Regions from separate parts of the Sinobaca sp. H24 genome, predicted to be linked through region 2. Evidence: riboswitches for the same ligand, from Rfam matches in the RefSeq annotation. Region 2 holds a riboswitch; each other region holds the start of a gene.
The links. A riboswitch is a leader RNA that binds a small molecule or an ion and turns the genes downstream of it on or off. The one in region 2 is predicted to bind glycine.
Positions count from the first base shown of each region.

Region 1: another riboswitch for glycine. It lies ahead of gcvT (glycine cleavage system aminomethyltransferase GcvT); the one in region 2 lies ahead of MMY81_RS29340 (serine dehydratase beta chain).
Region 3: another riboswitch for glycine. It lies ahead of gcvT (glycine cleavage system aminomethyltransferase GcvT); the one in region 2 lies ahead of MMY81_RS29340 (serine dehydratase beta chain).
Region 4: another riboswitch for glycine. It lies ahead of MMY81_RS08280 (serine dehydratase beta chain); the one in region 2 lies ahead of MMY81_RS29340 (serine dehydratase beta chain).

Region 1 is NZ_JALBWT010000002.1:133,285-141,161, forward strand. It holds gene comGA (competence type IV pilus ATPase ComGA) at 1-872, shown strand, start outside; gene comGB (competence type IV pilus assembly protein ComGB) at 862-1,890, shown strand; gene MMY81_RS03815 (hypothetical protein) at 1,906-2,049, shown strand; gene comGC (competence type IV pilus major pilin ComGC) at 2,046-2,354, shown strand; gene comGD (competence type IV pilus minor pilin ComGD) at 2,354-2,800, shown strand; gene MMY81_RS03830 (hypothetical protein) at 2,787-3,119, shown strand; gene MMY81_RS03835 (competence type IV pilus minor pilin ComGF) at 3,106-3,558, shown strand; gene MMY81_RS03840 (hypothetical protein) at 3,622-3,897, shown strand; gene MMY81_RS03845 (DUF2626 domain-containing protein) at 3,985-4,224, shown strand; gene MMY81_RS03850 (MBL fold metallo-hydrolase) at 4,296-4,934, opposite strand; gene MMY81_RS03855 (DUF2759 domain-containing protein) at 5,093-5,260, shown strand; glycine riboswitch at 5,276-5,373, shown strand; gene gcvT (glycine cleavage system aminomethyltransferase GcvT) at 5,515-6,609, shown strand; gene gcvPA (aminomethyl-transferring glycine dehydrogenase subunit GcvPA) at 6,628-7,877, shown strand, end outside.
Region 2 is NZ_JALBWT010000043.1:20,548-28,424, reverse strand. It holds gene hxlR (transcriptional activator HxlR) at 1-363, opposite strand, end outside; gene MMY81_RS29355 (iron-containing alcohol dehydrogenase) at 533-1,696, shown strand; gene MMY81_RS29350 (hypothetical protein) at 1,784-1,924, opposite strand; gene sdaAA (L-serine ammonia-lyase, iron-sulfur-dependent, subunit alpha) at 1,996-2,883, opposite strand; gene MMY81_RS29340 (serine dehydratase beta chain) at 2,880-3,383, opposite strand; glycine riboswitch at 3,484-3,560, opposite strand; glycine riboswitch at 3,563-3,670, opposite strand; gene MMY81_RS29335 (ABC transporter substrate-binding protein) at 3,813-4,772, shown strand; gene MMY81_RS29330 (class I SAM-dependent methyltransferase) at 4,774-5,361, opposite strand; gene MMY81_RS29325 (hypothetical protein) at 5,416-5,580, opposite strand; gene MMY81_RS29320 (bifunctional diguanylate cyclase/phosphodiesterase) at 5,800-7,566, shown strand; gene MMY81_RS29315 (hypothetical protein) at 7,757-7,877, shown strand, end outside.
Region 3 is NZ_JALBWT010000027.1:39,638-47,514, reverse strand. It holds partial or broken gene dat (D-amino-acid transaminase) at 1-574, shown strand, start outside; partial or broken gene MMY81_RS24355 (lipoate--protein ligase family protein) at 627-1,405, opposite strand; gene MMY81_RS24350 (hypothetical protein) at 1,635-1,955, shown strand; partial or broken gene gcvPB (aminomethyl-transferring glycine dehydrogenase subunit GcvPB) at 2,062-3,509, opposite strand; gene gcvPA (aminomethyl-transferring glycine dehydrogenase subunit GcvPA) at 3,506-4,858, opposite strand; partial or broken gene gcvT (glycine cleavage system aminomethyltransferase GcvT) at 4,877-5,972, opposite strand; glycine riboswitch at 6,112-6,209, opposite strand; gene MMY81_RS24330 (DUF2759 domain-containing protein) at 6,226-6,393, opposite strand; partial or broken gene MMY81_RS24325 (MBL fold metallo-hydrolase) at 6,552-7,189, shown strand; partial or broken gene MMY81_RS24320 (DUF2626 family protein) at 7,259-7,496, opposite strand; gene MMY81_RS24315 (hypothetical protein) at 7,613-7,877, opposite strand, start outside.
Region 4 is NZ_JALBWT010000004.1:197,222-205,098, reverse strand. It holds gene MMY81_RS08315 (hypothetical protein) at 1-194, opposite strand, end outside; gene MMY81_RS08310 (hypothetical protein) at 375-593, shown strand; partial or broken gene MMY81_RS08305 (putative bifunctional diguanylate cyclase/phosphodiesterase) at 729-2,030, opposite strand; gene MMY81_RS08300 (hypothetical protein) at 2,160-2,477, opposite strand; gene MMY81_RS08295 (hypothetical protein) at 2,695-2,859, shown strand; gene MMY81_RS08290 (class I SAM-dependent methyltransferase) at 2,911-3,510, shown strand; gene MMY81_RS08285 (iron-hydroxamate ABC transporter substrate-binding protein) at 3,494-4,459, opposite strand; glycine riboswitch at 4,600-4,705, shown strand; gene MMY81_RS08280 (serine dehydratase beta chain) at 4,887-5,417, shown strand; gene MMY81_RS08275 (L-serine ammonia-lyase, iron-sulfur-dependent, subunit alpha) at 5,386-5,910, shown strand; gene MMY81_RS33305 (hypothetical protein) at 5,988-6,122, shown strand; gene MMY81_RS08270 (iron-containing alcohol dehydrogenase) at 6,212-7,378, opposite strand; gene hxlR (transcriptional activator HxlR) at 7,548-7,877, shown strand, end outside.

The DNA.
Region 1 (7,877 bases), on a different contig from region 2:
CAGGCATGGACATAGGCGAACAGAGGCGTCCCCAAAACGGCTCGATATTTATCCGCCACACTTCTCCGGCCGTTCATCTACGTTTTTCTACGATTCCTTCCCAGTTTAAAGAAAGCCTTTCTATTCGTATTCTTCCCCAGAATGCCGGTCAAACGATGAAATCTTTATCTTTTGACGCAAGTATTAGACAGCAGTTTACCTCCCTTATGAACAAACCCAACGGTATGATTGTATTAACAGGCTCTACAGGGTCAGGAAAGACGACGACTCTTTACACATTAATGAATGAAGTAAAGAAACAAGTGCGTGTTATCAGCATTGAGGATCCGGTGGAAATCAAAAATGATGCTTACATACAAATGAGCGTCAATACAAAAGCAGGACTGACCTATGCAGAATTATTAAAAGCTTCTCTGCGTCAGGATCCGGATGTTATTATGGTAGGCGAAATCCGCGATGCGGAAACTGCACGTCTCGCTGTTCGGGCGGCTTTGACAGGCCACTTGGTGTTAACGACGATGCATGCTAAATCACCGGTGAGTGCGCTGCAGCGGTTTTACGATTTCGGGTGCACCGATCTCGATTTAAAAGAAACACTCCTTGCGGTCTCCACGCAGAAGCTGGTACTTCGTTACTGCAGCTGGTGCGCTCCATCCCCATGTTCTCCTCATTGTTCCCATCACCAGCATTCTTCCAGATTTCCTATTTATGATATGTTATCCGGCTCCAGCCTGAAAGCGGCTCTTGATCATCCCATTCGAGCATCCCGACAGCGCAGTCCGTCATACCGTCATCAGTTAACGAAAGCTGCGGCTGTTCAACTGCTTCCGTCTCATTACTTCGTAAACGAGGAGGAACGCAGTGAAGGATAAGTGGAAAAAGAAAGAAAAAGCAGTGTTTCTGGAAAAATGCGGAGAACTGCTGACAAACGGTTATACCCTCGATCAGGCTCTTCATCTGCTCACATGGGAGCAGCCTCTTCACATTAAAGAAAATGTCGATTGGATGATAAACGAGTTAAAAAGAGGCAGTTCTTTTCATGACCTTCTGGGTCCACTCCACTTTCCGGCTGATGTCACCGCATTTGTTTATTTTTCAGAACAGTCAGGGACGCTCAGCCGGGGGTTGGAAGACGCCGGCAGGCACTATGCAAGAAGACTTGACGTTTTGCATGAACTAAAGAAAATGTCGATGTATCCTCTGCTTTTAATTTGGATTCTTTTTATGATTGGATTTGTAATGCTTCAGTATTTATTCCCTCAGTTTGAACAGCTTTTCACCTCGCTGCATGTAGAGCTTCCTTTTTTTACAAATGCCGTATTTATAGGTGTGCGCTCCGCTCCTTATTTTCTCATTCCTCCACTTGCAGGAGGCATTCTTCTAATGTTTTGGTGGGCGGTCTTCTACAGGCGTATGTCCCCGACAAAAAAAATGGAGATTCTTCTGCGGATACCCTTTCTTTCCTCTTATATAAAATTATTTCTTACCCAGTATTTTTCATTTCAAATGAGCAGCCTGCTGAAAGGAGGACTGTCTATACATAATGCCTGCCTCGTATTTGAAAAACAGGATCATTTTTTATTTTTTCAGGAACAGGGCCATGCATTAAAAGAACGTTTGAGGGAAGGCCAGCCTTTAGCCGACGCGCTGGAGGCCCTGAAAGTTTTTCAGGAAGAGATGAAATTCGTTATCTCCCACGGCCAGGCTTCCGGAAAGCTGGGAAATCATTTATCGTTTTACAGCGAAAGGCTTCTGCAGATTCTCGAGGAGCGGGTAAAAAAAGCTGTGATGATTTTTCAGCCTGTATTATTTTCGATTGTCGGCTTTATCGTTCTCAGCTTATTTCTTGCTGTGTTTTTACCAATGTTTGAACTAATGAATGCTATTTAAAGGAGAGATCAGTACATGCCGGTTATAACAGAAAAAGTACCCTTTGCAGAAGAAGAATTTATTCAGCTGCAGGAAAAAGTAACAAAGCTCGAGCAGATTCAGGAAGAAAATATTCAGGCCCTGTTGAAAATTATCATTCAAAGGAGAAGTGGAGTATGAAAAAAAGGTATGAGAAAGAAGCTGGCTTTACGATGGTGGAAATGCTGATTGTGCTGCTGATTATTACCGTTCTTTTATTAATTGCTATTCCAAATGTAGTCACAAACAACGGAGTAGCACAAAACAAAGGATGCGATGCTACGATTAAGCTTCTTGAATCCCAGGCAGCGGCGTACGCAGTCGAATTTAATAAAGCACCTGCTTCGCTGAGTGAACTTCAGGAGGCGGAATATGTCGATAGAATCACATGCCCGGATGAATCCACTCTTGTGTTGGAAAACGGGAAGGTACGCAAGGGGTCTTAATGGCAGCCGTTTTAAATGAGAAGGGGCATACGATGGTAGAAATGCTCATTGTTCTAGGTATGCTGGTCATATTTACCGCCTGGCCGATTCATAGTCTTTATACGTTTTATCAAGAAAAAGAAATCCAGCGGTTTTTGTACACCCTTGAAGAAGATTTGTTATTCGCCCAGCAGTATGCATATTCTCATGAAGAGGTGACCCATTTTCTATTTGATTCAAACTCTCAGTCCTATCACATTAAGCCGTTTCATTCCCCGGCGGCCGCATCGAAACAAATGCCTCCCGGTGTGTATATAGAAAGTGCAAGTTTAAAAGAGTCGGACATTGTCTTTACGGCAGCCGGAAATATCCGCCGGCCTGGAACGTTAACGATTGATACGCCGAACAGGCGGTACAAACTCGTTTTTCTCCTCGGCAGCGGGAGGTTTTATATTGAACCAATCTAATAAAGGTTTTACGCTTCTCGAATCTACGGGTGCCCTTGCTTTAATTCTTCTTGCCGGCTTATTTGTCCTTCCTTTATATATTACTGCGGCTGTAGAAATTCGTTCCGTGCAGGAAGAACAAAAAGCACTGGCTGTGCTGGAAGAAGAGGCATGGCTCGTTAATACAGCAGAGGTTACAAAACAGCCCTACCAGACCCAAAGTCCAAAAGGCATATACACATTACGAACTTATGAAGAACAGGGCGGCACGACGGTCTGTGTAGAATGGGAGGCGCAAAATAAACGAAACACGGAAAAATGTCTGCATGTATACGGATAAAGACTCAGGGTTTACCCTTATTGAAACAGTACTTTCCCTCTCCATAACGCTTATTGTTATCGTTTTAATTATTCCACTAATAGGCGTATTCTCAAGTGATGTAGTAAAAGGAAGGCAGGATATACCTGTGTTTTTCCAACAACTTAAAACGGATTTTGACTACGCGCATCAATTAGAAGTAGGAAACGGCAGGCTGGTGATAAAAGAGTCTGTCGATACGCGTCTCTATGAACAACGGGGCGACCGGATTGTAAGGAGGAAAAATAACGAAGGGTTTGAAATTGTTCTTCAGAATGTGGAAAACTTTCACGTAGAACCAAGAGAGTATGGGGCATATATTACCGTAACAGAGAAAAATGGACGCACATGGGAAACAGCAGCAGGATTCCGGCTGTCAATTATAGGGAGGGATGACGGTTGGATCAAAAGGGTGGAATGATGCCGATAGCAGCTGCTGTATGTGCTCTCTGTGCGGGACTGGTGCTGCTCATGGTTGGGAGCTATGCAGTTCACAAAACAAAACGCTGCTCTGCATGAACAAAGCATCCAACTGGAATGGATGCTTCAAAATGCAGAAAAGAAATGGTATCAGGAAGGAAAACAGCCGGGAGAACAAGAGTATGTGTTTCCAACGGGAGAGGCGGTCGTGGTCTCAACCATTACCGGACCCGGGACGTCCCGCGTGATGATTTCAGCAGAGCTCGAGGGCGGAGAACGGAGAAGTCATTCCTTTTCTTATGAATCCGCACAGGAAAGCTTTGAAAGCATTTACAAATAGAAGTTTTCTGCTATATACTATATACAACTACTCTTATTTACAGGGCATACATACTAGCGCTAAAGATAAGAAAAGGGGGTATGTTGAATGGATCGCATGTTTCGGGTGATTTCTTTTTGGACGACTGTATTTGCAGTGCTTTTCTTTGTAGGGGACATGTTTCAAATGGCTCTGCTCTTTTTCGCTCAGACCGCCGTTTTTCTTGGATTAGGTTTTATGAATTTATCTGAAAGAATGTATGTTTATATTTTCGGCATTTACTTAACTGTCTTTTTTGTAGGGTTTACCTATTACACGACTTTTATGATGGAAACTGGTTTTCATTAAAAAGCAGATAAACTCTTTTCAAGCAGAAAGGCTCTCCTTTGGAGAGCCTTTTTGCATGGCGTACATTATTTTTAAGAAAATCCATGAAGAAAAGGATTGGATGTCATTTCATTTCCGATGGTCGTCACATTTCCGTGGCCGCAGGCAACTGCGGTATCTTCAGGAAGAGGCATAAGGAAATCATTAATGCTTTTGATCAGTGTTTCGTAATCTCCTCCGGGCAGATCTGTTCTGCCAATCCCATTTTCAAAGAGCACGTCTCCTGAAAATACCGTTTCGGTCTCTTTATGATAAAAAGAGACGCTGCCGGGGGAATGGCCGGGAGTATGAAATAGGCTGAAGTGAAAAGAACCTGCTTGAAGTTCGGATTCTTTAGTAATAAACACATCGGCAGGCTCCGCTTTTATGGTGGCCCCGCCAAGAAAACGGGAGGATCCATTTTTTTCGGGATCCGTAAGCCAGTCATTTTCTGTTTCGTGCAGATACACCGGGATGTTCCATTTTTGACGAACATCTTCAACCGCACCAATATGGTCAAAGTGGGCGTGGGTTAATAAAACAGCCTGTGGGCGGAGATCGTTTTCAATCAGCCAGGTATTTAAGATATCCCCGTGGCCGCCGGGATCAAAAATAACAGCCTCTTTATTTTCATTAAATAAAACATAACAATTCGTCTGTAGAGGGCCTAACGGTATTTGTTTCCAATCCATAGCAGGAATGGCTCCTTTCGTTTCGCAGTCTATTAGTTATTGTACGCCAAAAAAAATATAGGTGCAAAATAAGAAAACAAACGGTATAATTAAAGCAATATCATAATTATTTGAAAAATGTAAATAGACTACTGTACATATTAAAGGGGGTAGGCTGCATGGCTATAGGTATAACACTTTTAATAGTGGCAATCCTGTGTGCTCTCGCTGTAGTAAGGGAAATAAAGCGCCGTAATTTTTTCGCTGTCGGTTTTGCAGGAGTTGCTTTTCTAGTTTTTGGATGGTTTTCCGTTATGACGATAATAAGCGGAGCACCGAGTATATAAAGTGAATAATGACGGATGACGATAAAGGGAGAGCCCGCATATAAAGAAGCGGCGCCGAAGGAGCAAACTGCAGCAGCGGTGAATCTCTCAGGCAAACAGACTTTTATCCGACGAATCTCTGGAGAGCGCCCGTTCAAACGGGCCACCCACGAAGACAGTCTCACATAGAGATGAAACTTTCTGGTTTTAGGACAGAGAAACCCCATGTCAGGGGTTTCTCTGTCTTTTTGTTTTATAAACGAAGGAGGATGCATATGCCATTACGAACACCGCTTTACCCACTTTATGAAAAGTACGGCGCAAAGATAACGGATTTTGGCGGCTGGGAGCTGCCGGTCCGCTTCAGCAGCATTAAAGAAGAGCATGAAGCTGTAAGAACGAAGGCGGGACTGTTCGATGTGTCTCATATGGGAGAAGCAATCGTAGAGGGGCAGGGAGCAGCAGCTTTTCTACAGAAGATGCTTACAAATAATCCGGAAGCGTTGGAAAATGGCAAAGCGATGTACACTTTTTTATGCAATGAAGACGGAGGTACAGTAGATGATCTTCTGGTTTATCAGCTGAATGAGGAAAAGTATTTTCTTGTCCTAAATGCAGCCAATACATCAAAAGACATAAACTGGCTTACCACCTATGCCGGCCCGGATGTTCAAATCAAAGATATATCATCAGAAACGGCTCTTCTTGCTCTGCAGGGACCAAAGGCAGCAGAAATACTGCAGACTTTAACAAAAGCAGATTTAGATGAAATCAGACCGTTCCGCTTTCTCGAAAAGGCGGATATCGCCGGATACCGGGTGCTCGCCAGCCGTACCGGCTATACCGGAGAAGATGGATTTGAGCTTTACTGCCGGTCCGAAGATGCTGAGGGGCTATGGGAAACGCTGATGAGCGCGGGCAGTACCCACGGCCTTGTGCCGGCTGGTCTCGGTGCCAGAGACACGCTTCGATTTGAAGCAAAGCTTCCCTTGTACGGGCAGGAATTATCTGACACTATTTCTCCGCTGGAAGCGGGAATGGGTTTTGCAGTAAAGCTGAAGGATTCCCGTGAATTCATAGGAAAAACAGCACTGCAAAAGCAGAAAGATAACGGAATTCCGCGAAAACTGGCCGGTATTGAAATGATTGATAAAGGCATTCCCCGTACCGGATACATTGTATTTTCCACTGATAATAAAGAGGTAGGATTTGTGACTTCCGGGACACAGTCGCCGACTCTTGGCAAAAATGTCGGTCTCGTTTTAATGGAAACCGAAGCTGCGGAGATAGGCAGTGAAGTTATTGTAGATGTTAGAGGCAAGAATAAAAAAGCAAAAGTCGTACCGGTCCCGTTTTATAAAAAAGGATAAGAAAGAGGAGGAATAGGAATGGATTTTCGCTATCTGCCTATGACAGAAACCGATAAACAGGAAATGCTCAAAACCATAGGGGTTTCCACTACAGAAGAACTCTTTGCTGATATTCCTGAAAAGATACGCTATAAAGGGGAAATGAAACTGCGTGCCCCATTAAATGAAACGGCATTAATGAAAGAGCTCCAGCAGTTGAGCGATAAAAACGCTGATCTTCAGTCGTACCCTTCCTTTTTAGGAGCGGGGGTTTATGATCACTACATTCCTTCCATTGTTGATCATGTGATCCGGCGTTCAGAATTTTACACAGCCTACACGCCTTACCAGCCGGAAATTTCCCAGGGGGAACTGCAGGCAATTTTTGAATTTCAAACGATGGTATGTGAATTGACAGGGATGGATATTGCCAACTCGTCTATGTATGACGGCCATACCGCGCTGGCCGAAGCGGCACTGGTTGCAGGAAGCCAGCACAAAAGCCCATCGCGGAAAATTTTAGTATCGGAAGGCGTTCATCCGGAATCGCTGCATGTAATAGAAACGTATGCCTCCGGACCTGGGATCGTGGTAGAGACTATTCCGCTTACGGATGGAAAAACAGATATGGATGCACTGGAAAAACAGATTGATGAACATACGGCCGGGGTTATCCTGCAGTATCCTAACTTCTATGGTTCCATTGAAGATCTGCAGGCCGCCGAAAAACTGATCCATCAGTATAAATCACTATTTGTCGTATCCAGTAATCCTCTGGCACTAGGCGTACTGAAATCACCCGGCTCATTTGGTGCAGACATCGTGACCGGCGATGCACAGCCATTTGGGATTCCGACGCAGTTCGGGGGCCCACACTGCGGTTATTTTACAACGACGAAAAAATTAATGAGAAAAGTACCGGGCAGGCTCGTCGGCCAGACGGAGGACGAGGATGGCATCCGTGGATTTGTATTGACGCTTCAGACGAGAGAACAGCATATACGCCGTGATAAAGCGACGTCCAACATCTGTTCCAACCAGGCACTCAATGCCCTGGCTGCATCTGTAGCCATGACGGCGCTCGGCAGGCAGGGAGTCAAAGAGATGGCCGCCCAAAACGTTAAAAAAACACATTATATGAAACAACAGCTGCAGCAGGCAGGAATACAAATAACAGCAGAGCAGCCCGTTTTTAATGAATTTGTTATTCAACTCCCGGACTCGACCGATAAAATAAACCGTGCCCTATTCGAACGCGGCATCATTGGCGGATACGACCTGGAACAGAC
Region 2 (7,877 bases):
AACGTGGGCCTGAATCGTTTCTTCATCCATTTTCAGAACATCCGTCATATAGCCTCTGCCCCAGTCATACATTACATCGAGAATAGGAATCAAGGTTTCACCATGACTTGTGAGGGAATACTCTACTTTAGGCGGAACGACCGGATATACTTCCCGGTGGACGATCTGGTCCTCTTCCAGCTCTCTCAGCTGGGTAACGAGCATACGCTGCGTAATACCCGGAATCATGGCTTTCAGCTCGCCAAATCGTTTGGTTCCTTCTTTACCTAAATGCCAGATAATCAACATTTTCCATTTACCGCCGATGATGGATAACGTTAATTCTTTTTCACAGTTGTATACTTTCTCATCAAATCTACTCATGTTCTTTATCCCCTTTATGGGCTGTCACAGCCCAATAGTATACTTTTTATCACTATGTGTGTTAAATGTGGGTACTTACATTATCTGCTTGTACGAAGTATACTTGATTTTGTGCCTGGGGTAAAGAACCTCTCACACTTTTTCAAACAATCAACTGGAGGTTTTACCTATGAATAGATTTACAATACCAAGAGACATTTATTTCGGAGAAGACGCACTGGGCGTACTCGAAACATTAGAAGGTAAAAAAGCCCTCGTTATCGGCGGCGCTTCTGCCAAGAAAAACGGCACGCTTGATGCGATCGAGCAGAAACTGGCTAAAGCATCGATTGAAACAAAAGTAATCGAAGGTATATCTGATGAACCAACAACGCAGAAAATCAGCGAAAGTGCATCTGTTCTGGAATCGTTTCAGCCGGATTGGGTTATTGGAATCGGCGGCGGTTCTGTTATGGACGCAGCAAAAGCAATGTGGGTATTCTATGAGCATCCGGAGCTTACGTTTGAAGATGCAACCAAACCATTTGAACTTCCACGCCTGCGCGGCAAAGCGAAGTTCATCGGTATTCCAACTACAAGCGGAAGTGCTTCTGAGATTTCCAACCTGTCTGTAGTGACAGACGCGGAAACAAATATCAAATATCCAATGGCTGACTTTGAACTGACGCCGGATATTGCCATTATTGATCCAATGACAGTAGATCAAATGCCAAAGGATGTAACAGCTAATACAGGAATGGATGCCGTGACACACTGCATCGAAGCGTATGTAGCCAAGCCTCGCACAGTATTTACCGATGCATTGGCATTAGAAGGCGCAGAAATACTAAAGAATGACCTGCTTCGTTCATACGACGGCAACAAAGAAGCCCGCGAACAGGTTCATTATGCACAGGCAATGGCCGGCATGGCATTTGCCAACGCCGTACTCGGTAACGCCCACAGCCTGGCTCACAAAAGCGGTCCAACGTTCGGCATTGCCCACGGTCTTGCCAACGCCATTTACCTGCCGTACGTCATGCAGTTCAACCGTTCTGTTTCAGCAGATCGTTTCGCTGTTATCGCAAAGCGCCTCGGCCTGAACGGCACGACATCAGAAGAACTGACAGACTCATTGATCGAATGGGTTCGTGACCTGAATGTACAGATGGATATTCCTTCCAGCCTGCAAAAATGGGGTCTTGATGAAGCGACATTTACTTCTCATGTAGAAGAAATGGCGAAAAATGCTGTCGGTGATCCATGTACCGGTACAAATCCTCGTGAAACATCCGAAGATCAGATGAAAAAACTGTACGAAGCTGCTTATTACGGACAAGACGTTACGTTCTAAAGCTGTCTGCACCTAAAAGCCCGGTTCCTCTACTAAGAGGAACCGGGCTTTTTTTGAAAAAAATAGTATATCCAGGAAGCCTGGCATTCAGCGGATGCGGCGGGTGCGCATCCGGCCGCGGCTTTTATGCCGTTTTTTTGCGTTTTTGCTTCGCTCGATCCGGTGCATCGCAACACCAACAAGCAGCGCACCAATAATTGACAACCATAAAATCAGATCCATAGCCATCCTCCTTTTCCAAGCGAACTCATGTGTGTTTAATCATATCATAGAAAAGAAAGCATTTCCCTCCTGCACTGTTAAAAAGAACAGGGTCTTTCCGCCATCGCAGAAGCCGCTCGCTGTCCGGCCGGCGTTACTGCCAATCCGCCCTTGGACGTTTCTTTCAACGAACCAGGCATACTGCTTCCAATGCGGTGCATTGTATCAATAACTTCATCACACGGAATGCGGCTTTGAATACCGGCTAATGCCATGTCAGCAGCGCTGAATGCAATCGAAGTGCCGATGACATTACGCTTTACACACGGGACTTCTACGAGGCCGGCTACCGGATCACATACAAGACCGAGCAGTGATTTCATCGCTATCGCCACCGCATCGGAGGCCTGAGTGGGAGTCCCCCCTTTTATTTCTACAATTGTACCGGCTGCCATTGCTGCGGCCGAGCCGATTTCTGCCTGACAGCCGCCGGCAGCACCGGAGATCATCTCATGATTGGCAAACACATAGCCAATGGCACTTGCTGAAAACAAGCCCATCGTTATCTGGTTCTCGCTGATATGCTGGTTCTCTTCGAGTGACAGCAGGATTCCGGGAAGAATACCCGCGGATCCGGCAGTAGGTGTTGCTACAATAACTTCCATCCGGGCGTTGCTTTCCGAGGTGGCCATGGCAAACAGCATCGCGTCGCTGATTAATTTTCCAGATAAAGGCACGTTCTGCTGCGTATAGTGCTGCATTCGGGCGGCATCGCCGCCGGAAAGGCCGCTTTCTGACTCCTCTGTATTCGTGATGCCCTGGCGTACGGCCTTCTTCATAACGTGCAGCCGTTCTCTCATTTGCAGAAGAATAGCTTCTTTCGTTTTGCCGGAGCGTGAAACTTCCCTGTTCAGCATCCACTCTCCAATGGATAGGTAATCTGCTTCAGCCGCGTTGACGATATCTTTCATTCGTTCTGTTGTCATAGTCGGCCAGCCAATCTGCTTTTATAAGTATCAGCTATTTGTTTAATATTACTGTCTGCCGGGATGTCGATACAAACCGCTTCGCCGTTGATGCTCCTTATTTCGGAAAGACCTCCTCCGATTGAAACACCTTCTATCGCTGTAAAATATCCGGAGCGGTTTGCATGAATATGGACCGTGTTTGGATGCCCTTCCCATCCTATGTCTGTTCTGGGATTCATCTTAACGACAAGTCCTTCTTTTATGGAATAACGCTTCGACTCACGTATGCTGTGGGATGCAGCCTCCATACCAAGAAGTCCTCCTACTATTGCTTTATCCGTGCCATGTCCCTGGTACGTATCTGCAAACGATCCATAAAGCATAATCTCTGTCCAGTCCGGAACTCCGCCAAGCCACTCATAAACAAACCTTCCGATGGATACGGCACCTGCGGTATGGGAACTGGATGGTCCCACCATAATCGGTCCAATAATATCAAAACAGCTGTTAAATCCCATTAAATCCACGCTCCTCTTAGGATTCAGCGTTTCCTCTGCCTCGGTAATGCTTTACTATACAAAAAAGGGACAGAGGAAAGCCAGAATTTCTTCTGCCTTTCCTCTGTCCCTTTTACCTGAGAGATTAGCTTCTTGAACGAAGCTCCCCTTTGGTGGCCCGCAGGCTCTCTCCAGAGGTGCATCCGGCAGCGGTCAGTTTACCTGAGAGTTTAACCGCCAAGGCCTTTTTGGCGAATTGCTCCTTCGGTGCCGGATTGGTACCCTCCGGTCTCTCCCACTGCTGTCATTTGCCGATCGGTTTATATCTTTGAATATATCGTGGTCCTCACTTGAAGTCAACTGCATATTGCATGTAGACAAGGAAAGAATTTCCTGCTATATTTTTAAATGATAATGATTTTCAATATCAATAAAGGATGGTGGATGTTAATGTATATTAAAAAGGCAGGTTTTTCAGCCTTTCTGTTCTGCTTTGTGCTTTTTCTTGCTGCCTGCGGCAGCAGTGATTCTGAGGAAAACAGCAGTGCGCAGGAAACAGAAGAAGCAGACGGCGGTATGAGAACCGTAACAGCCGGTAACGGTGAAGTGGAAATTCCGGCAGATCCAGAACGTGTTATCGCGCTTCAGTTTGCAGGAGACCTTCTTGCATTAGGCATTGAACCAATCGGAATCGACTCCACGTTAAAAAACAACTCCAATCATCTGGAAGAGGAACTTGCTGACGCAGAAGATGTTGGTGATCCTTCTGTTGAAAAAGTACTGGAGATGGAACCTGATCTTATCGTGGCTCCTACATATTTAGAGGAAAATGTAATTAGTCAGCTCGAGCAGATCGCCCCGACGATCACCGTACCGTGGGCGGAAATGGATGCAAAAGAAGAAGTCGCTCACTTTGGTGAGCTGCTGGACCGCGAAGAAGAAGCCGAAGAATGGATTTCCTCCTACGAACAGCAGGGAGAGGATGCGAAAGAACAGATAAACGATATTATTGAGTCTGGGGAAACAGTCGGCATGTATGAATTGTCTGCTAAAGAAATATATGTCCACACCACCCCGGGGCGCGGAACGTATAACTTATACGAAACGCTTGAGCTCCCTGCTCCAGACCTTGTGCAGGAGGAAGTGATTGATACCGGCGAGCAATTTGCCGCCCTTTCTCTTGAAGCCCTCCCTGAATATGCAGCGGATCATATGTTTGTCACAGTATATGAAGAAGGCGGCGTAGAGGAAGCAGAGGAACTGATGGAAAGCTCGATCTGGAAAAACCTGCCTGCTTATGAAAACGATCAAATTCATATGGTAGATCATAAAGAGTTTTGGTTTAATGACGGTGTGTCCATGGAGAAACAGCTGGATATCCTTGTAAATGAGCTGACGTCCGAGGAATAATTTAGAACGGCACATACGCTTCCAGTATAAGGACCAGACCGCCGTATAATGATTGGACACGTTCCAGACGAAGCGGGCTTTTTTCCACAAGATGCCGGGTCGACCGGTTTAATTGGCATCCTTCCGCCACCCGCTCCCAGGCCGGTGTTAGAATATCCTGAATCCTTGCCGCTCTCGGGTGGCTGTCCATACGAACGTGTTCCAAAAGTTGTATCCGTCCCCCGGGTTTCACTACTCTCGCGGTTTCATGTAACGCACGAATGGGATCCGGAATGGTACAAAAAGCAAGAAAAGCGGCGGCTTCATCAAACGTATCGTTAGAAAATGGCATATTCTCTGCAGAAGCCTGTGCCATATAATAGGATACGTGTGGCAGCGCTGTACGGCGGGAGATTCGTTTCAGCTTCCCCTCGTCCGGCTCCAGGAAGGTCACACTTTCCGCCTGTCTGTAGTAAGGCATCGATGCTCCTGTACCTGAGCCAATATCGAGAACGTTTCCTTTTACACCGGCAAGCATATCTCTGCGGATCTGCTTAAGCTTGACCTGTTCAAGTGGTGCCATCAACGTATCATAAATACAGCTTTTCATTTTTTCCTCCAAATAAAACCGGCTCTCTCTACGAGGACCGGTTTTCATTATTAGTTATGAATCTTCGGCGCCTGCTGTTTTATCTTTCGGACGCTTTTTCTTTATGTCAATGATACGTCCGCCGGCAAAGCCTTCGTTGATCATGCGGTCAATTTCAAGCTCGTATTCTTTTATTTCATCACGAATGGTACCCTTTTTTTCTTTTTCAGGAGCAGTCATCTTTGCCACCTCCCTTCTAAAAAGTCAGGTTACCTCTTAATAAAGCAGGAATATTCTCTTAATACTATTATATCACGATTAACCAATTATAATCTTTATTTGACTTTTTATTAAGTTCACTGTGATAGAATAAGAGTAACTATACGAATAAGTTATGTTGCCTATTCCATATGATTTAAGGTAAGGGGTACCGGTAATAAAGCGTTTAAAGGAGAAAGAATGATGCAGTTCACCGAAATTAATTATACGGAAAAGCTTGACCATATCGTTTCGGAAGCGATTGATTACTTGAGCACTTCCCTGCAGTCAAACACGGTCTTTTTTTCTACTTCCAACGGAACCGTTAATACAATACGTCGTGTGTTCAACCGAAGATACAAACTGCTTAAAGAAGGAGAAACACGGAACTATCGTTATGAGTTCTGCCGGGTGGTAACGGAGAGCGGAGAAAACCCGCTGGTTATTAATGATCTAAGCCTTCACCCGCTTACAAAAGAACATGTGATCACTAACTTTATAGGTACTGGTTCTTTAATAGGCGTTCCAATTTTTACTGATGAGAACGAGATGATTGGAAGTCTCTGCGTATTCGATCTGGACGCGTATCGGTTCACAGAAGAAGACGTCCGGCTTATGAAAATGCTGGGATATATTATTAATCAAAGTCTCACGCTCGAAGGAGCTTTAATTAAAGACCCCCTGACTGGGCTTTATAACCGTTCCTATATTTTTAATTACTTTCCCACGCGCAGCATGGACCATCCCCGGACAGCTGTGCTTTATCTTGATTTTGACTATTTCAAACAGATTAATGATATATATGGTCATGCGGCCGGTGACCGGGCACTGCAAACAATAAGCGGCTGCCTAAGATCTTATTTCCCTGCTCAAAGCACGATAGCCCGAATTGGCGGAGATGAATTTGTTGTACTGCTTCCGCAGGAAAAAGAGATACTGACAGAAGACTATATCCGCAGCATTTTTCAGCTTATTTATAAAGAATGTCACAACGGTGGACTCGTGATCAACGGAGATAAGATTTTTTTTACACTCAGCGCCGGTGTTAGTATGTATCCTGAAGACGGAAGTGACATGGGAGAACTTCTTAACAAAGCGGATCTGGCTATGTATGATGCTAAGAATAAAGGAAAAAACCGGGTTGAATTTTATAATCAGGAGATTCTTGGGACGTATACACGTAGCTTTTATATGAAAAATGAATTGAAACAGGCAGTAGAGCAAAGGCAGTTTCATCTACTGTTCCAGCCGCAGGTACAACTGGATACAAACCGTTTAATTGGTGCTGAAGCGCTGTTAAGATGGAAACACCCTCAATTAGGTGATGTGCCTCCTTCTGAATTTATCTCGATTGCCGAAAAAGCGGGCCTTATGGAAGACATCGGCTGGTGGGTGCTGAAAGAAAGCTTTCGTATCGCCGGAGAATGGATTAAAGGAGAAAAAGATAATTTCCAGTTAGCTGTAAACATCTCTCCCCAGCAGTTCGAAAATAAACAGATGGCCGAAGACATTATTAAGCTTCTCCGGTACTATGATGTGCCGCCGGAACAATTGATCATCGAAATAACAGAAAGTATGATTATCCGCCAGGAAAAGCAGTCACTTGACTTGCTTCACACATTAAAAAAAGAAGGCATTCGGATCGCGCTTGATGACTTTGGCACCGGCTACTCCTCCCTCTCCTATTTGGCTTCTTTCCCCGTCGATATGATTAAAATTGATAAATCATTAACGATGAACCTGGACGTGGCATCAAACAGAAAAATCATTGAGGCTATTATTAGTCTGGCGGAATCGTTGGATATTATTCCATTAGCAGAAGGCATTGAAACAAAGAAACAGCTCGCCTTTTTAACAGAACATGCTTGTGTTTACGGTCAGGGCTATTATTTCGGAAGACCGGCGGCATCTAAAGCATTTGCTGCTGAATTTCTGCACAAAAACAGCGGATATGACCCTGTTATATAAAAGTTATATTCTACCAAAATACCGTCGCACAACCTGAATACAGGGTGGTGCACTTTTTTTGACGTTTTCGGAAATAGTCTGCTTGCTTTACAGAGGTTTATGCTATATTTAGTGAGCTGAAAGAATGAGAAACGACGGTTTGTGTATCCGTCAGCAGCCAGACTAAATTCAAGGGAGAAAGAATCTGCTTATGATTACGATCGATTCAATTATTATTGGTATAGGGTTTTTACTCATTCAATTGTTTGCCAATCAGGTGATTTCCAAAACAAAGCTATCAACTTCGCGTTGGCTCTCTCTGTGCGGTGGTG
Region 3 (7,877 bases), on a different contig from region 2:
GAGCAGGAACGTAATCATTTATATGAACGCGGACTCGAACCCGTGGTTACCGCTTTTGCAAAAGAAGCCCCAATTCCAGTTGAAAAACAGAAAAAACGGTATTTCCCTATACGCGTTGGAAGACATACGCTGGCTCCGCTGCGATATAAAGACTATTAACCTTCTCGGAAATGTGATGGCTAAACGAAAAGCAGAGGACAACGCATGTGATGAAGCTCTTCAGCACCGGGGGACGGTTGTTACAGAAGGGTCTTCGACCAATATTTTTATTGTTAAAGACGGAGCGGTTATTACGCATCCTGCCAATGAACTTATATTAAACGGCATTACCAGGCTTTTCATTCAACAGCTTGCCAAACAGCATAACATTTCTTTTCTCGAAAAAACGTTCTCTGTAGAAGAAGCTTCCCATGCTGATGAAATGTTTATTTCCAGTACTACGATGGAAATCACACCGGTTGTTCGGATTGAAGGCTCCTTTCAGGCAGACTATTCTATCGGACCGGTTACTAAACGACTTCAGGAAGCATTTTCCGCAGCTGTAAGGCCCGCCGAAGAATCTCCTTTGAAATAAACGAACAAAAAGACCCGCTCAAGGCGGGTCTTTTCATTTGATGCAGTCTTTTTTAACGAAGATAGTTCCAGTCGTCTGATTCGTAGCGCTCTTTCGCCAGGTTCTGCACTTCTTTTTCCTGCTCTTCTGTAAGCTTATAGTCCACCCAATTTACATTTAATCCATCAGCAAAGCCTTTGTGAAAAGCCTGGACCACATCTTCATGAGAAACCGGCACTGATTTTATTTCGTTGATCGCCACTGCTTTTTTTCGGAACGCGCGCTGCATTCTTTCCCGGACCCGATCATTGGAATACGTAAACACATCAAACAGCATATCCTCATCCAGGTCAATTATAATCGAGCCGTGCTGGAGAATAACGCCCTTTTGTCTCGTTTGTGCACTGCCTGCAATTTTGCGGCCCTCTACTACCAGTTCATACCAGCTCGGCGCGTCAAAGCATACAGCAGACTGTGGATTTTTAAGGCCCTGCTCTTCTTCTTTGCTCCTGGGCACAGAAAAATAAGCATCCAGTCCAAGGTTCAAAAACCCCTGCAGCAGCCCTTCGGAAATAACCCGGTATGCTTCTGTTACCGTAGCAGGCATCAACGGATGATCTTCTGAGACAATCACGCTGTACGTCAATTCCTTATCATGAAGTACTGCTCTTCCTCCTGTAGGCCTGCGGACGAAACCAAGTTTATGTTTATCTACTGCGTCTAAATCGATATCTTTATGTACCTTTTGAAAATAGCCGATTGAGAGAGTAGACGGATTCCATCCGTAAAAGCGGACAACCGGAGGTTTTTTCCTTCGCTGTGCCAGCGGAGGAGCATTTCATCCATTGCCATATTGTAAGCAGGAGATTGTTTCCCTGAGTCTATAAAGTACCATTTTCTTTTTCCATTTCAGCACACCTTTCTTTTCATCTTTCAGTGTACCAAAGCTTTTTCTATTTCTAAAGAAGTTAAGATTTTTCCTGGCATTTGCTTTGTATAATAGATTTGTTTTGCTTCTTGAAGCAAAAATTATTATAATATTCCTTGTGAGCTTTTTTTAAAGGAGAGGAACAAATATGGCTTGGATCCTATGGGGTATTATCATCGTTTTGTTGTCATTTCTGTATACAGAAGGCTTGTAAAGCCTAAGTTTCTAACAGAATTGACAGAAGAAGAATTCAAACAGGGGTACAGAAAAGCTCAGCTGATTGACGTAGAGAACCCCGTGAATATAATGGCGGCCATATACTCGGCGCCAGAAACATTCCGCTTCCCAGTTAAAACAGCGCATTACCGAAATACGGAAGGACAGGCGGTCTACTTGTACTGCAGTCCGGATCTCGAAGCAAGCAGTGCCCGGTTATTCAAAAGAAAACCGGCAATGAAAACATCTCCCAGTTAAAAACCGGTTTTAAAAAATGGACTGGCAAAATTAGAAAGTAAAAAGCTGTCTCCCCGCGGAGACAGCTTTTTTTCTTTATGATGATAGCTTCTTCTTTTTTAGAAAATTCATGTCGCAGAACCGGCTTTCTTGCTGCAAGCGTCTCATCCAGCCTTTTAATAACTGTCGTATGCGGCGCTTCCTGAACCGTTTCCGGACTTTCTTCTGCTTCTTTCGCGATCGTAATCATAGCGTCTGCAAATTCATCAAGCGTTTCTTTAGCCTCTGTCTCTGTTGGTTCAAACATCATACACTCTTCTACATTAGTAGGAAAATATATAGTAGGCGATGATACCCAAAATCCAGCAGACGTTTAGCGATATCAAGCGTTCTCACACCAAGCTGTTTCTGTCTTTTTCCAGAAAGAACAAATTCGTGCTTACAGTGTCTATTATATGGAAGATCATAATACGGTTCGAGAAGTCTCATCAGGTAGTTTGCATTCAGTACCGCGTATTCAGATACTTTGCGGAGCCCCTCAGCCCCCATCGTGCGGATATACGTATGGGCTCTTACATTGATTCCGAAATTTCCATAAAAAGGCTTTACTCGTCCAATAGATTCCGGACGATCATAGTCCCATTTGTAGGTTCCGTTTTCTTCTACAAGCAGCGGTTTCGGCAGGTAGGCAATTAAATCCTTTTTTACGCCTACAGGGCCGCTGCCCGGACCTCCTCCGCCATGAGGCCCGGTAAATGTTTTATGCAGGTTCAGGTGAACGACATCAAACCCCATATCGCCCGGACGTGCTATTCCTAAAATAGCGTTGGAATTGGCTCCATCGTAGTAAAGCTTGCCGCCGGCCTGATGAATAATAGCTGCCATTTCCTGAATATCTTCTTCGAACAGTCCGAGCGTATTAGGATTTGTCAGCATCAAAGCGGCCGTGTCTTCTCCTGTTACTTCTTTTAAATGTTCAAGGTCAACCAGACCGCGTTCATCGGTCTTTACCGTTACGGAATCAAATCCAGCTACCGTAGCTGACGCCGGATTGGTTCCATGTGCCGAATCAGGAACGATTACCTTGGTTCGTTTGTGGTCCCCATTTGCCTCATGGAACGCTCTAATCATCATCAGACCGGTCCATTCTCCCTGAGCTCCTGCAGCCGGCTGAAGGGTTACTTCGTCCATACCAGCTATCTCTTTTAACTCTTCCTGCAGTTCAAACATCAGCTGCATGGCACCCTGCACCTGATAGTCCGGCTGATAGGGATGAAGATGGGCAAACCCTTTTAATCTGGCGGAGTCTTCATTCATCTTTGGGTTATACTTCATCGTACATGAGCCGAGTGGATAAAAGCCGGAATCAACGCCGTGATTTCTAGTAGATAGAGCTGTATAGTGCCTCATAATCTGGAGCTCTGATACTTCCGGCAGTTCCGGGTTTTCCGTACGCTGCATCTCCTCAGGCAGAATCATATCCAGGTCCACGTCCGGCACTTCGAGCTCCGGAAGCGAATAGCCGGTACGTCCCGTTTTACTGTATTCAAATATCAGTTTCTGTTCTTTATTCATGCCAGCACCCCTTTCAATTCTTCCACAAAGTGATCCATCTCTGCTTTGCTGCGTTTATCTGTCACACAAAGGAGCATCTGCCCTTTTTTGCCTGCCTTCGTCTGTTCCAAATCATATCCGCCGATAATGCCGCGTTCAAATAAAGAACGATTTATGTTATCGACAGAGTCCGGGAGCTGGATAACAAATTCATTAAACACAGGCTGCTCTGCTGTTATTTCTATGCCCGCCTGCTGAAGCTGCTGCTTCAAATAGTGTGTTTTTTTCACATTCTGCACAGCCATTTCTTTTACGCCCTGTCTGCCGAGAGCAGTCATTGCTACAGATGCCGCCAGCGCATTAAGTGCCTGATTCGAGCAGATGTTGGATGTCGCTTTGTCTCTGCGGATGTGCTGCTCTCTTGTCTGGAGGGTCAGTACAAATCCACGGATTCCATCTTCATCTTCCGTTTGTCCGACAAGTCTGCCTGGTACTTTACGCATTAATTTTTTTGTTGTCGTAAAATATCCGCAGTGCGGACCGCCAAACTGGGTTGGGATACCAAAAGGCTGGGCGTCGCCGGTAACAATATCGGCACCAAATGAGCCGGGTGATTTCAGTACGCCAAGTGCCAGCGGATTACTTGATACGATGAATAAGGATTTATGCTGGTGGATTAGTTTTTCTGCAGACTGAAGATCTTCAATCGAGCCGTAAAAATTAGGATACTGAAGGATAACACCGGCTGTATGCTCGTCGATTTGTTTTTCCAGCTCGTCCATATCTGTTTTTCCATCTGTAAGAGGAATGGTCTCCACTATAATTCCCGGCCCGGAAGCATAGGTTTCGATTACGTGCAGCGATTCCGGATGAACACCTTCCGACACTAAAATTTTCCGCGAGGAACTTTTGTGCTGGCTTCCTGCAACCAGTGCCGCTTCGGCAAGGGCGGTATGGCCGTCATACATAGATGAATTGGCAATGTCCATGCCAGTTAGTTCACATATCATTGTCTGAAACTCAAAAATAGCCTGCAGCTCTCCCTGGGAAATTTCAGGCTGGTAAGGAGTGTAAGCTGTATAAAATTCTGAACGCCTGATAACATGATCAACAATCGAAGGAATATAATGATCATACACTCCTGCGCCTAAAAAAGAGGGGTACGACTGCAGATCAGCATTTTTATTACTCAACTGCTGCAGTTCTTTCATTAATGCTGTTTCATTCAATGGGGCACGCAGTTTCATTTCCCCTTTGTACCGTATCTTTTCCGGAATATCGGCAAAAAGTTCTTCTGTAGTGGAAACTCCTATAGTTTTTAGCATTTCCTGCTTATCGGTTTCTGTCATGGGCAAATATCGAAAATCCATTTTTATTCCTCCTCTTTCCTATCCTTTTTTATAAAATGGAACCGGTACGACTTTTGCTGTTTTATTCTTGCCTCTAACATCAACAATAACTTCACTGCCCAACTCTGCCGCTGCTGCTTCTATTAAAACGAGACCGACATTCTTTCCAAGAGTAGGAGACTGCGTTCCGGAAGTGACAAAGCCCACTTCTCTGGAGTCAGGAGAAAATACGGTGTAGCCAGTGCGGGGTATACCTTTATCGATCATTTCAATTCCAGCAAGTTTTCTCGGAACTCCGGCCTCTTTTTGCTTTTGCAGTGCTTTTTTTCCAATAAATTCTCTGGAATCCTTCAGCTTCACAGCGAAACCCATTCCTGCCTCCAGAGGAGAAATGGTATCAGAAAGTTCCTGTCCATACAGAGGAAGCTTCGCTTCAAAACGAAGCGTGTCCCTGGCTCCGAGTCCTGCCGGCAAAAGACCGTGCGGGCCCCCTGCCTCCATGATCGTCTCCCATATACCCGCAGCATCTTCTGCTTTGCAGTAAATTTCGAATCCATCTTCTCCCGTATAGCCGGTGCGGCTTGCAAGCACCCGGCACCCAGCAAGCTCTGTCTTTTCAGAAAATCGAAAAGGCTTGATTTCTTTTAAGTTAGTTTGTGTTAATGTCTGTAGAATTTTCTTCTGCTGCAGGTCCCTGCAGGGCAAGAAGAGCTGTTTCTTTTGATATATCTTTTATTTGAACGTCCGGCCCGGCATGCTCCGTAAGCCAGTCAACATCTTTCGACGTATTGGCTGCATTAAGTACGAGAAAATATTTTTCTTCATTCAGTTGATAAACAAGCAGGTCATCAATCGTCCCTCCCTGTTCATTGCACAAAAAAGTGTACATGGCCTTGCCATTTTCCAATGAAGCCGGGTTGTTGGTAAGCATTTTCTGCAGAAAAGCCTCTGCATCTTTCCCTTCTACAATGGCTTCTCCCATGTGAGAGACATCAAACAATCCAGCTTTTGTTCTTACCGCCTCATGTTCTTCTTTAATACTGCTAAAACGAACCGGCAGCTCCCAGCCTCCAAAATCCGTTGTTTTTGCCCCATACTTTTCATATAGCGTGTAGAGCGGTGTCTGCAATGGCATTGTATATCCTCCTTCATTTGTAAAAACAAAAAAGACAGAGAAACCCCTGATATGGGTTTCTCTGTCCTAAAACCAGAAAGTTTCATCTCTATGAGACTGTCTTCGTGGGTGGCCCGCTCACGGGCACTCTCCAGAGATTCGTCGGATAAAAGTCTGTTTGCCTGAGAGATTCACTGCTGCTGCAGTTTGCTCCTTCGGCGCCGCTCCTCTGTATGCGGGCTCTCCCTTTATCGTCATCCGTCGATATTCTTTTTTATATGCTTGGTGCCCCGCTGATTAACGTCATGACGGAAAACCATCCAAAGACTAAAAAAGCGACTCCTGCAAAACCAACAGCAAAAAAATTACGGCGTCTTAATTCTCTTACTACAGCGAGAGCACACAGGATTGCCACTATTAAAAGTGTTACACCTAAAGCCATGCGGTCTACCCCCTTTAATATGTACAGTATTCTATTTACATTTTTCAAACAATTATGATATTGATTTAATTATACCGTTTGTTTTCTTATTTTGCACCTATATTTTTTTTAACGTACAATAAATGATAGACCGGCAAACGAAAGGAGTCCTCTTGATTATGGATTGGAAGCAAATACCGTTAGGCCCCCTGCAGACAAATTGTTATGTGTTATTTAATAAAAATAAAGAAGCCGTTATTTTTGACCCAGGTGGACATGGAGATGTACTAAATGCCTGGCTATCCGATAATAACCTTCAACCTCTGGCTGTGCTGCTAACCCATGCTCATTTTGACCATATTGGCGCTGTAGAAGATGTGCGTCAAAAATGGAATATACCTGTTTATCTGCATGAATCGGAACAAGATTGGCTTACAGACCCTGAAAAAAATGGGTCATCCCGCTTTTTAGGAGATGCAGCCATTAAAGCAGAGCCTGCTGACGTATTTATCACGAAAGAATCCGAGCTCAACATAGGATCTTTTCATTTTACCCTCTTTCATACTCCCGGCCACTCACCGGGCAGCATTTCTTTTTACCATAAAGAAACAAAAACCGTTTTTCAGGAGACGTATTATTTGAAAGCGGCATTGGCCGGACGGACCTGCCGGGCGGAGACTACGAAACGCTTATTACCAGCATTAACGAAGCGCTTATGCCGCTTCCTGAAGAAACTTCTGTTGCCTGCGGCCATGGGAATGTTACTACGATTGGAAATGAGATGGCCTCTAACCCTTTTCTTCATGGGTTTTCTTAAAACAATACTAGAATACAAAACAAAAAGGCTCTCGATGGGAGCCTTTTTGTTTTGAAAAAAACGGCATTTCTAATGAAAACCTGTTTCCATCATAAATGTGGTGTAATAAGTAAATCCTACAAAAAAAACGGTTAAATAGATGCCAAAAATATAAACATACATTCGTTCAGATAAGTTCATGAAACCAAGTCCAGAAAAACAGCGGTCTGAGCAAAAAAGAAAACAGCCATTTGAAACATATCCCCAACAAGAAAAGCACTGCAAATACAGTCGTCCAAAATGAAATCACCCGAAACATGCGATCCATTCAACATACCCCCTTTTCTTATCATTAGCGCTATTATGTATGCCCTTTAAATAAGAGTAGTTGTATATAGTATATAGCAGAAAACTTCTATTTGTAAATGCTTTCAAAGCTTTAGTTCATCGATTCATAATAAAAGGAGTGGCTCCTTTCCTCTCCGCTCTCGAGCTGCGCTGTAATCTTGACACGGGCTTTTCGGATACAGGAGAGCTGGAATTAATTACAGCCTTTGCTTCAGGAAAAATATATTCCTGTTTCCCCGCCTGTTTTCCATCCTGATACCATTTCTTTTCTGCATTTTGAAGCGTCCATTCCAGCCTGATACTTTGTTCATGAAGCACTGCGTTTTGTTTATGAACCGCATAGCTTCCAACCATGAGCATT
Region 4 (7,877 bases), on a different contig from region 2:
GCTTCACCACCCAGTTTATTCTGCTCATCATGAAGGGTGGGCAGAATATAAACAAATACATAGGCAATCGCTACGCCACCACATAGCGAAAGCCAGCGGGACGTAGATAGTTTCGTTTTGGAAATAATCTGGCTTGCAAACAGCTGAATCAGCAAGAAGCCAATTCCAATAATTATAGAATCTATCGTAATCATATTTGGATGTCGTCTCCTTTTTTTATACAGCCAATTAAATATAGCATATCCCTTTCCATAAAAAACAAGAAGGAAGTCCTTTTTTCTAAAAAAATCTGTATGAAACAATGGCTGTACGACGCGTTTTTAGTACGATATACTAAATATGTAAAAAAGTTCTAAACGAAGAGGGAGGCTTTTATGCCTATATGCAGAAGCTGCCGCAGAAAATGGAAATACAAGCAGACCCTTTCCAACCTAAGTCGTTCGGGGAATCAGTGGGATTGTCCTTTTTGCGGGGAAACCCAGTATCCGACGTTCACCTCTATGATCCGCTTTGCCTTATTGTACTTTGTGGCCGCCGCCAGCCTGCTGGTATTTGTGTTATTAATTTATCATTTGTTCAAGTGGCAGGTGTAATAACAGTAAGTTATGTCCTAGTCTTTTTGATTTTTCCTTTTGCTCTTCGTCTCAGCAGCTATAAGGAATCTCCTTTATAAAAACAGCCGCGCAGAGACTACCTGCGCGGCTGTTTTTATAAATGTGAAGGATAGGTTATACAACATCTCCTTGTAAATACTTAGAGGCAAATGCTTCGGGCAGCATTGGCTTGTCAAAATAATAGCCCTGGCCAAACAAACAGGCATTTTCTTTTAAAAAGGCCAGCTGTTCTTTTGTTTCAATACCCTCTGCGAGCGGTACAATATCCATTGATTCCGCTAATCGAATAATCGCTTCGATGATTTTTTTGTTCGAGGCGGCATCCAGATTCATAGTCAGGGATTTATCAATTTTGATCATATCAACTGGAAATGAAGCTAAATATTAAAGAGAAGAATATCCGGTACCGAAATCATCGAGTGCGATTTGAACACCTTCTCGTTTCAGTGTGCGCAGCAGATCAAGTGACTGCTGTTCCTGGCGGATAATCATGCCCTCGGTGATTTCAATATTAAGCTGGGAGGGTGGAATTTGGTAATCGTGAAGAAGCGTAATGATATTTTCAGCCATCTGCCCGTCCTCAAACTGCTGCGGAGAGATGTTGACCGCAAGTTGAAAGTCGTCTTTCCGCGATTTTATCCAGTCCCCGGTCAGGCGAAAGCTTTCTTCCAGCACCCAGCTGCCAATGTCTCTCATCAGGCCGGCGTTTTCTGCGATAGGAATAAACTCAAAGGGAGAGACAGCTCCCAGATAAGGGTGCGTCCAGCGGAGCAGGGATTCGGCACCAATTATCCGGTTTGTCCCCAGTTCAACCAGCGGCTGGAACATAATGTGGAACTGCTCTTTTTTTACCGCCTGCTTCAACTCGTTTTTTATAAAGAAGTTTCTCGTGTAGGTCCCCAGTATATCCTCCTTGTAAAACTCCACTCGGTTTTTACCTTTATCTTTTGCCCCATACATAGCCATATCGGCTTTATTCAAAAGGTCTTCCATGACGTTTCCATCTTCCGGATACATGCTGACCCCGGCACTGAACGTGAAAAATATCTTATCTCCTTCAATAATCATTCCGTCGTTATGACACTCTTTATGAATATGATCGAAAATATCATGAATATATGCTTGAGTAAGGGGTATGTTTTCCTGGGGGATCAGCACAACAAATTCATCGCCTCCGATTCTGGCAACCGTGCTCTGTGGGGGAAGATAAGTGGTTAGACATTGGCTGATTGACTGAAGTGCTTTGTCTCCAGCGGCGTGTCCGTATATGTCGTTTATCTCTTTAAAGTAATCAAAATCCAAATAAAGAACCGCTATTCGGGAGTGGGTGGTACTGTAACACGGAAAATGATCAAAAATATAAGAACGATTGTATAAACCTGTCAGCCTGTCTGTTATTAAGGCATCTTCAAGCATTAGACTCTGATTGACAATAAACCCAAGCATTTTCATCAGCCGTACATGTTCCTCCGCAAAATGATACGGATCGAGATCCAGAACGCAGAGGCTTCCGACAATAACTTTTTCTTCTGTATAAATAGGAACTCACATTAAAGAGCCGGTGCCCACCAGCCGGGTAACCGGATGGTCTTTCGTGAGCGGGTGAAGACTTAAATCATTAATAACGAGCGGGTTTTCTCCACTCCGCGTAACCACCTGGCAGAACTCGTGGCGGTAATCCCGGATTTCGCCTTCTTTTAGCAGCTTATGCCTGCGATTGAAAACGCGTCTTATCGTGTTAACGTTTCCATCGGTAGTGGAAAAAAATATTGTATTTGCCTGCAGAGAAGCGCTTAAATAATCAATTGCTTCCGACACAATGTGATCCAGCTTTTCTGTATAATTAATTTCCATATAAGGCATTATCGTTTCTCCTTCAAACTCTAAATTAAAGCAGAATGGATATAATATTATATTTCTACCATAATTTGAGAATATAGTTAAGTATATTCTACCACAGTGAACGAAATAAAATGTAGGAAATGATTCATATCTTGAAGATCATGATATAATAGGAGTAAGAAAATATACCTGATTTATTTTTCAGGTGAGCCGTTTTTCAAGAAGGGAGGTGGCAAAGATGACTGCTCCTGAAAAAGAGAAAAAGGGTATCGTTCGTGATGAAATAAAAGAATATGAACTTGATATCGACCGCATGATTAACGAAGGCTTTGCCGGCGGACGCATTATCGATATAAAACGGAAGCGTCCAAAAGAAAACGCAGCAGGCGCTGAAGAATCATAAATAAAAAACCGGTCCTCTTTCTAGAGAACCGGTTTTGTCTGGGGGAAAAAAATGAAAGGCTGTATTTACGATATGCTTATGGCTCCGCTCGAACACAGCCGCTTTAGGCAGATACGCCGCGGGATGCTCGAATCTGTTAAAGGACATGTGCTTGATATCGGCTCTGGTACAGGTGCTTCGATACCTTACTATCAGCAGGCGGAAAGTGTCACCATGCTGGAGCCGGATGCCGCTAAAATCAGACGCATTTCCCGTAAGAGAAAGCATGGGGAACTCTACTGGGCAGAAGCTTCTGCTGAATGCATTCCTTTTCCTGATAATACGTTTGATGAAGCCGCCGCCTTTCTTGCGTTCTGCACAATCCCGGATCCCGTACTCGCTCTCAGCGAAACTGCTAGAGTCGTCAAACCAGGGGGGCGCGTACAGTTATTTGAGCATGTTCGAATGGATCATCACCCAAAGGCGGCGGCGCTCCAGGATTTTCTAACACCAGCCTGGCAGCTGGCCGCAGAGGGCTGTCAGCTGAACCGGCCGACCCGGCAGCTGGTGGAAGAAAGTCCGCTGCGCATCAATCAGGTTCGTTCATTATACGGCGGACTATTTCTCATTATAGAAGCTTATGTACCTTCTGGAGTCAGTCCCCTGAAGTAAGCTCCTCCACCTGAATATCAAGCTGTCTTTCCAGCGAAACTCCGTCATTAAACCAGAATTTCTCCAGTGGCACCATATATATCTGGTCGTTTTGATAAGCAGGCAGACTTTTCCAAATGGAACTCTCCATTAATTGTTCTGCTTCTTCCACGCCGCCTTCCTCATAGACAGTGACAAACATATGGTCCGCTGCATAGTCGGGCAGTGCTTCCAGAGAAAGCGCTGCGAACTGTTCGCCGGGATCCAGTACTTCCTCCTGAACGAGGTCAGGAGCAGGCAGACCCAGGGTTTCGTATAAATTATAGGAGCCGCGTCCCGGTGTGGTGTGGACGTATATTTCCTTCGCAGATAATTCATACACTCCCACGGTTTCGCCGGAATCAATAATATCATTGATTTGTTCCTGGGCGTCTTCGGCCTGCTGTTCGTAGGAAGCAATCCATTCATCTGCCTCTTCTTCACGACCAAGCATCTCACCGAAATATGCCACTTCTTCTTTTGCATCCATCTCCGCCCATGGTGCAGTAACCGTTGGAGCAATTTGTTCGAGCTGGCTGATAACATTTTCGTCTAAATATGTAGGGGCTACAATAAGATCCGGTTCCATTTCCAGGACCTTTTCCACGGAGGGATCTCCTACATCTTCCGCATCAGCCAGTTCCTCTCCCAGCTGTTCGGAATTGTTTTTTATTGTAGAATCCACGCCTATGGGCTCAATACCTAAAGCAAGAAGGTCGCCGGCGAATTGCAGCGCAATAACACGCTCCGGATCTGCCGGGATTTCCACTTCACCATTTTCAGCGGTAACGGTTCTCGTGTCACTGGATTCCTCAGCCTGTCCGGCTTCTCCGGTATCGCTGTTTTCCTCAGAGCCGCTGTTTCCGCAGGCGGAAAGAAAAAGCGCAAGACAGAAAAGAAAAACAGAAGCTGTCGTCCATTTTTTCAACATATACATACACATCCTTTATTGATATTGAAAATCATTATCATTTAAAACATAACAGGAATATTTTTGTTTGTCCAGATATAATAGAACGTTGACTTTAAGAGAATACAGCGGTATATTCAAAGAAATAATATGTTCGGCAAATGACAGCAGGGGGAGAGACCGGTTTAAGTATCCGGCACCGAAGGAGCAATTCGCCAAAAAAGCCTTGGCGGCTAAACTCTCAGGTAAACTGACCGCTGCTGGATGCAACTCTGGAGAGAGCCTGCGGGCCGCCAAAGGGGAGCTTCCTTGTTTGAAGCAAATCTCTCAGGTAAAAGGGACAGAGAAAAGGCAGAAGAAATTCTGGCTTTTCTCTGTCCCTTTTTTGCGCGGTGAAGCATTACTGGATAAGAGAAAATCCATCAATCCAATAAGGAGCGTGGGTTTAATGAGTTTTGACAGTTGTTTTGATATTATCGGACCAATTATGGTAGGACCGTCCAGTTCCCATACAGCGGGTGCGGTTTCGATTGGACGATTCGTTTATGAATGGCTGGGGAACGTACCGGAATGGGCAGAAATCACCTTATATGGTTCTTTTGCCGATACATTTCAAGGGCATGGTACTGATAAAGCGATTGTTGGCGGACTGCTGGGTATGGATGCTCGATCACACGGTATACGTGAGTCACAGAAAGAAGCAGAGGACATGAAAATGAATATTATACTAAATCCAATGACTGACGTGGGATGGGACGGTCATCCGAACACTGCTGTTATTAAAGCTCACTTATCTGGACAAACTGTAATAGTAGAAGGAGCTTCTATCGGCGGAGGGCTGTCAGAAATCCGCTCGCTCAATAATGAACCAGTACATATTGCAATCGCAGCCGATGCAGCATTAAAACTAATTGCAGCCGACTTTAAAAAAAGGAGGACAGATATTCATGATGAAAGAGCGAATGAAGGATATAGTTGAGGCAGCAGAGGCAGGAAGCAGTTCTATAGGAGAATGGATGCTTAACCGGGAAGTTATTCGGTCCGGCAGATCAGAGGAAGCAGTTCGTCTGCAGATGAAAGAACGGCTGCAGGTAATGAAGCAGGCTGTCCAAAAAGGAACAGCTAATACCTGTGAATCCGAAAGTGGTCTTTCGGGCGGTGATGCCTCCCGTATGAACGACTATGTTCAACAGGGCACACCGTTGTCCGGAACTTTAATCAGTGACGCTATGCTGTTTGCGATGGCTGTCTCAGAGAGCAATGCCCGCATGGAAGTGATCGTTGCTACGCCTACTGCAGGCTCAGCCGGTATACAAAGCCGAATACCCTGTGATGAAGTGATTGATACCGTGCATCGCATTGGAAGCAGCATGCCGTCTGCTTTAAAAGAAACTTCCAAAGGCGGACTTGCGGTAACCCCTGCCGGACAGAAAGCGTCAGCAGCGATGGCGGCCAGGCCTTGTTCTTTTTAACAGGGGATTAGAGAAATGCCTTCTTTTCTATGATATGATAACACCTATATGAGTTCGTTTTGCAAAGGAGGATGGCTATGGATCTGATTTTATGGTTATCAATTATTGGCGCCCTGCTCGTTGGCGTGTCGATGCACCGGATCGAGCGCAGCAAAAATGCAAAAAAACGGCATAAAAGCCGGGGGCGGATGCGCACCCGCAGAATCCGCTGATTACGAGATTTCCAAAATAAGCTGTTTTTTTCAGTAAAAAAGCCCGTTTCCTCTTAGTAGAGGAAGCGGGCTTTTTGAGGTAAGCAGTATTAGAACGTGACGTCTTGTCCGTAATAAGCAGCTTCGTATAATTTTTTCATCTCTGCTTCGGATGTTTCGCGGGGATTAGTGCCGGTACACGGATCACCGACAGCATTTTTCGCCATGTCCGCTACGTGAGAAGTAAACGTTTCTTCATCAAGTCCCCATTTTTGCAGGGTAGAAGGAATTTCCATCTGTACGTTCAAGTCGCGAACCCATTCGATCAACGAATCGGTCAGCTCTTCAGATGTCGTACCGTTCAGGCCGATGCGTTTTGCAATTACTGCAAAGCGGTCAGCTGAAACAGAACGGTTGAACTGCATCACGTACGGAAGATAGATCGCATTAGCAAGGCCGTGGGCGATGCCGAATGTTGGACCACTTTTGTGAGCCAGGCTGTGCGCGTTACCAAGAACAGCGTTGGCAAACGCCATACCGGCCATTGCCTGTGCATAGTGTACCTGTTCGCGGGCTTCTTTATTGCCGTCATACGAGCGGAGCAGGTCATTTTTCAAAATTTCTGCGCCTTCCAAAGCCAATGCATCGGTAAATACCGTGTGCGGCTTCGCTACATATGCTTCAATGCAGTGCGTTACGGCATCCATGCCTGTGTTGGCCGTTACGTCTTTTGGCATTTGATCTACCGTCATTGGATCAATGATCGCAATGTCCGGCGTTAGTTCAAAGTCAGCCATTGGATATTTGATATTTGTTTCCGCATCGGTTACAACAGACAGGTTGGAAATCTCAGAAGCACTTCCGCTTGTTGTTGGAATGCCAATAAATTTCGCTTTGCCGCGAAGACGTGGAAGTTCGAAAGGTTTTGTTGCATCTTCAAACGTCAGCTCCGGGTGCTCATAGAAGACCCACATTGCTTTGGCTGCGTCCATAACAGAGCCGCCGCCGATACCAATGACCCAGTCCGGCTGGAAGGATTCCAGAACGGAAGCACTTTCGCTGATTTTCTGCGTCGTTGGTTCATCGGATATACCTTCGATTACTTTTGTCTCAATCGATGCTTTAGCCAGTTTCTGCTCGATGGCGTCCAGCGTGCCGTTTTTCTTGGCAGAGCCGCCGCCGATAACGAGGATGGCTTTTTTGCCTTCAAGTGTTTCGAGTACGCCCAGTGCGTCTTCTCCGAAATAAATATCTCTTGGTATGGTAAATCTATTCATAGGTAAAACCTCCAGTTGATTGTTTGAAAAAGTGTGAGAGGTTCTTTACCCCGGGCACAAAATCAAGTATACTTCGTACCAGCAGATAATGTAAGTACCCACATTTACCGCACATAGTGATAAAAAGTATACTATTGGGCCATATCAGCCTGTAAAGGGGATAAAGAACATGAGTAGATTTGATGAAAGAGTGTACAACTGTGAAAAAGAACTAACTTTATCGATTATCGGCGGCAAATGGAAAATGCTGATAATCTGGCATCTGGGCAAAGAAGGCACCAAACGATTCGGTGAGCTGAAAGCCATGATTCCAGGTATTACGCAGCGCATGCTAGTCACCCAGCTCAGAGAACTCGAAGAAGACCAGATCGTGCACCGGGAAGTATATCCGGTCGTTCCGCCTAAAGTAGAGTATTCCCTCACGAGCCACGGTGAAACCTTAATTCCTATTTTGGATGTAATGTATGACTGGGGCAGAGGCTACATGACCGATGTACTC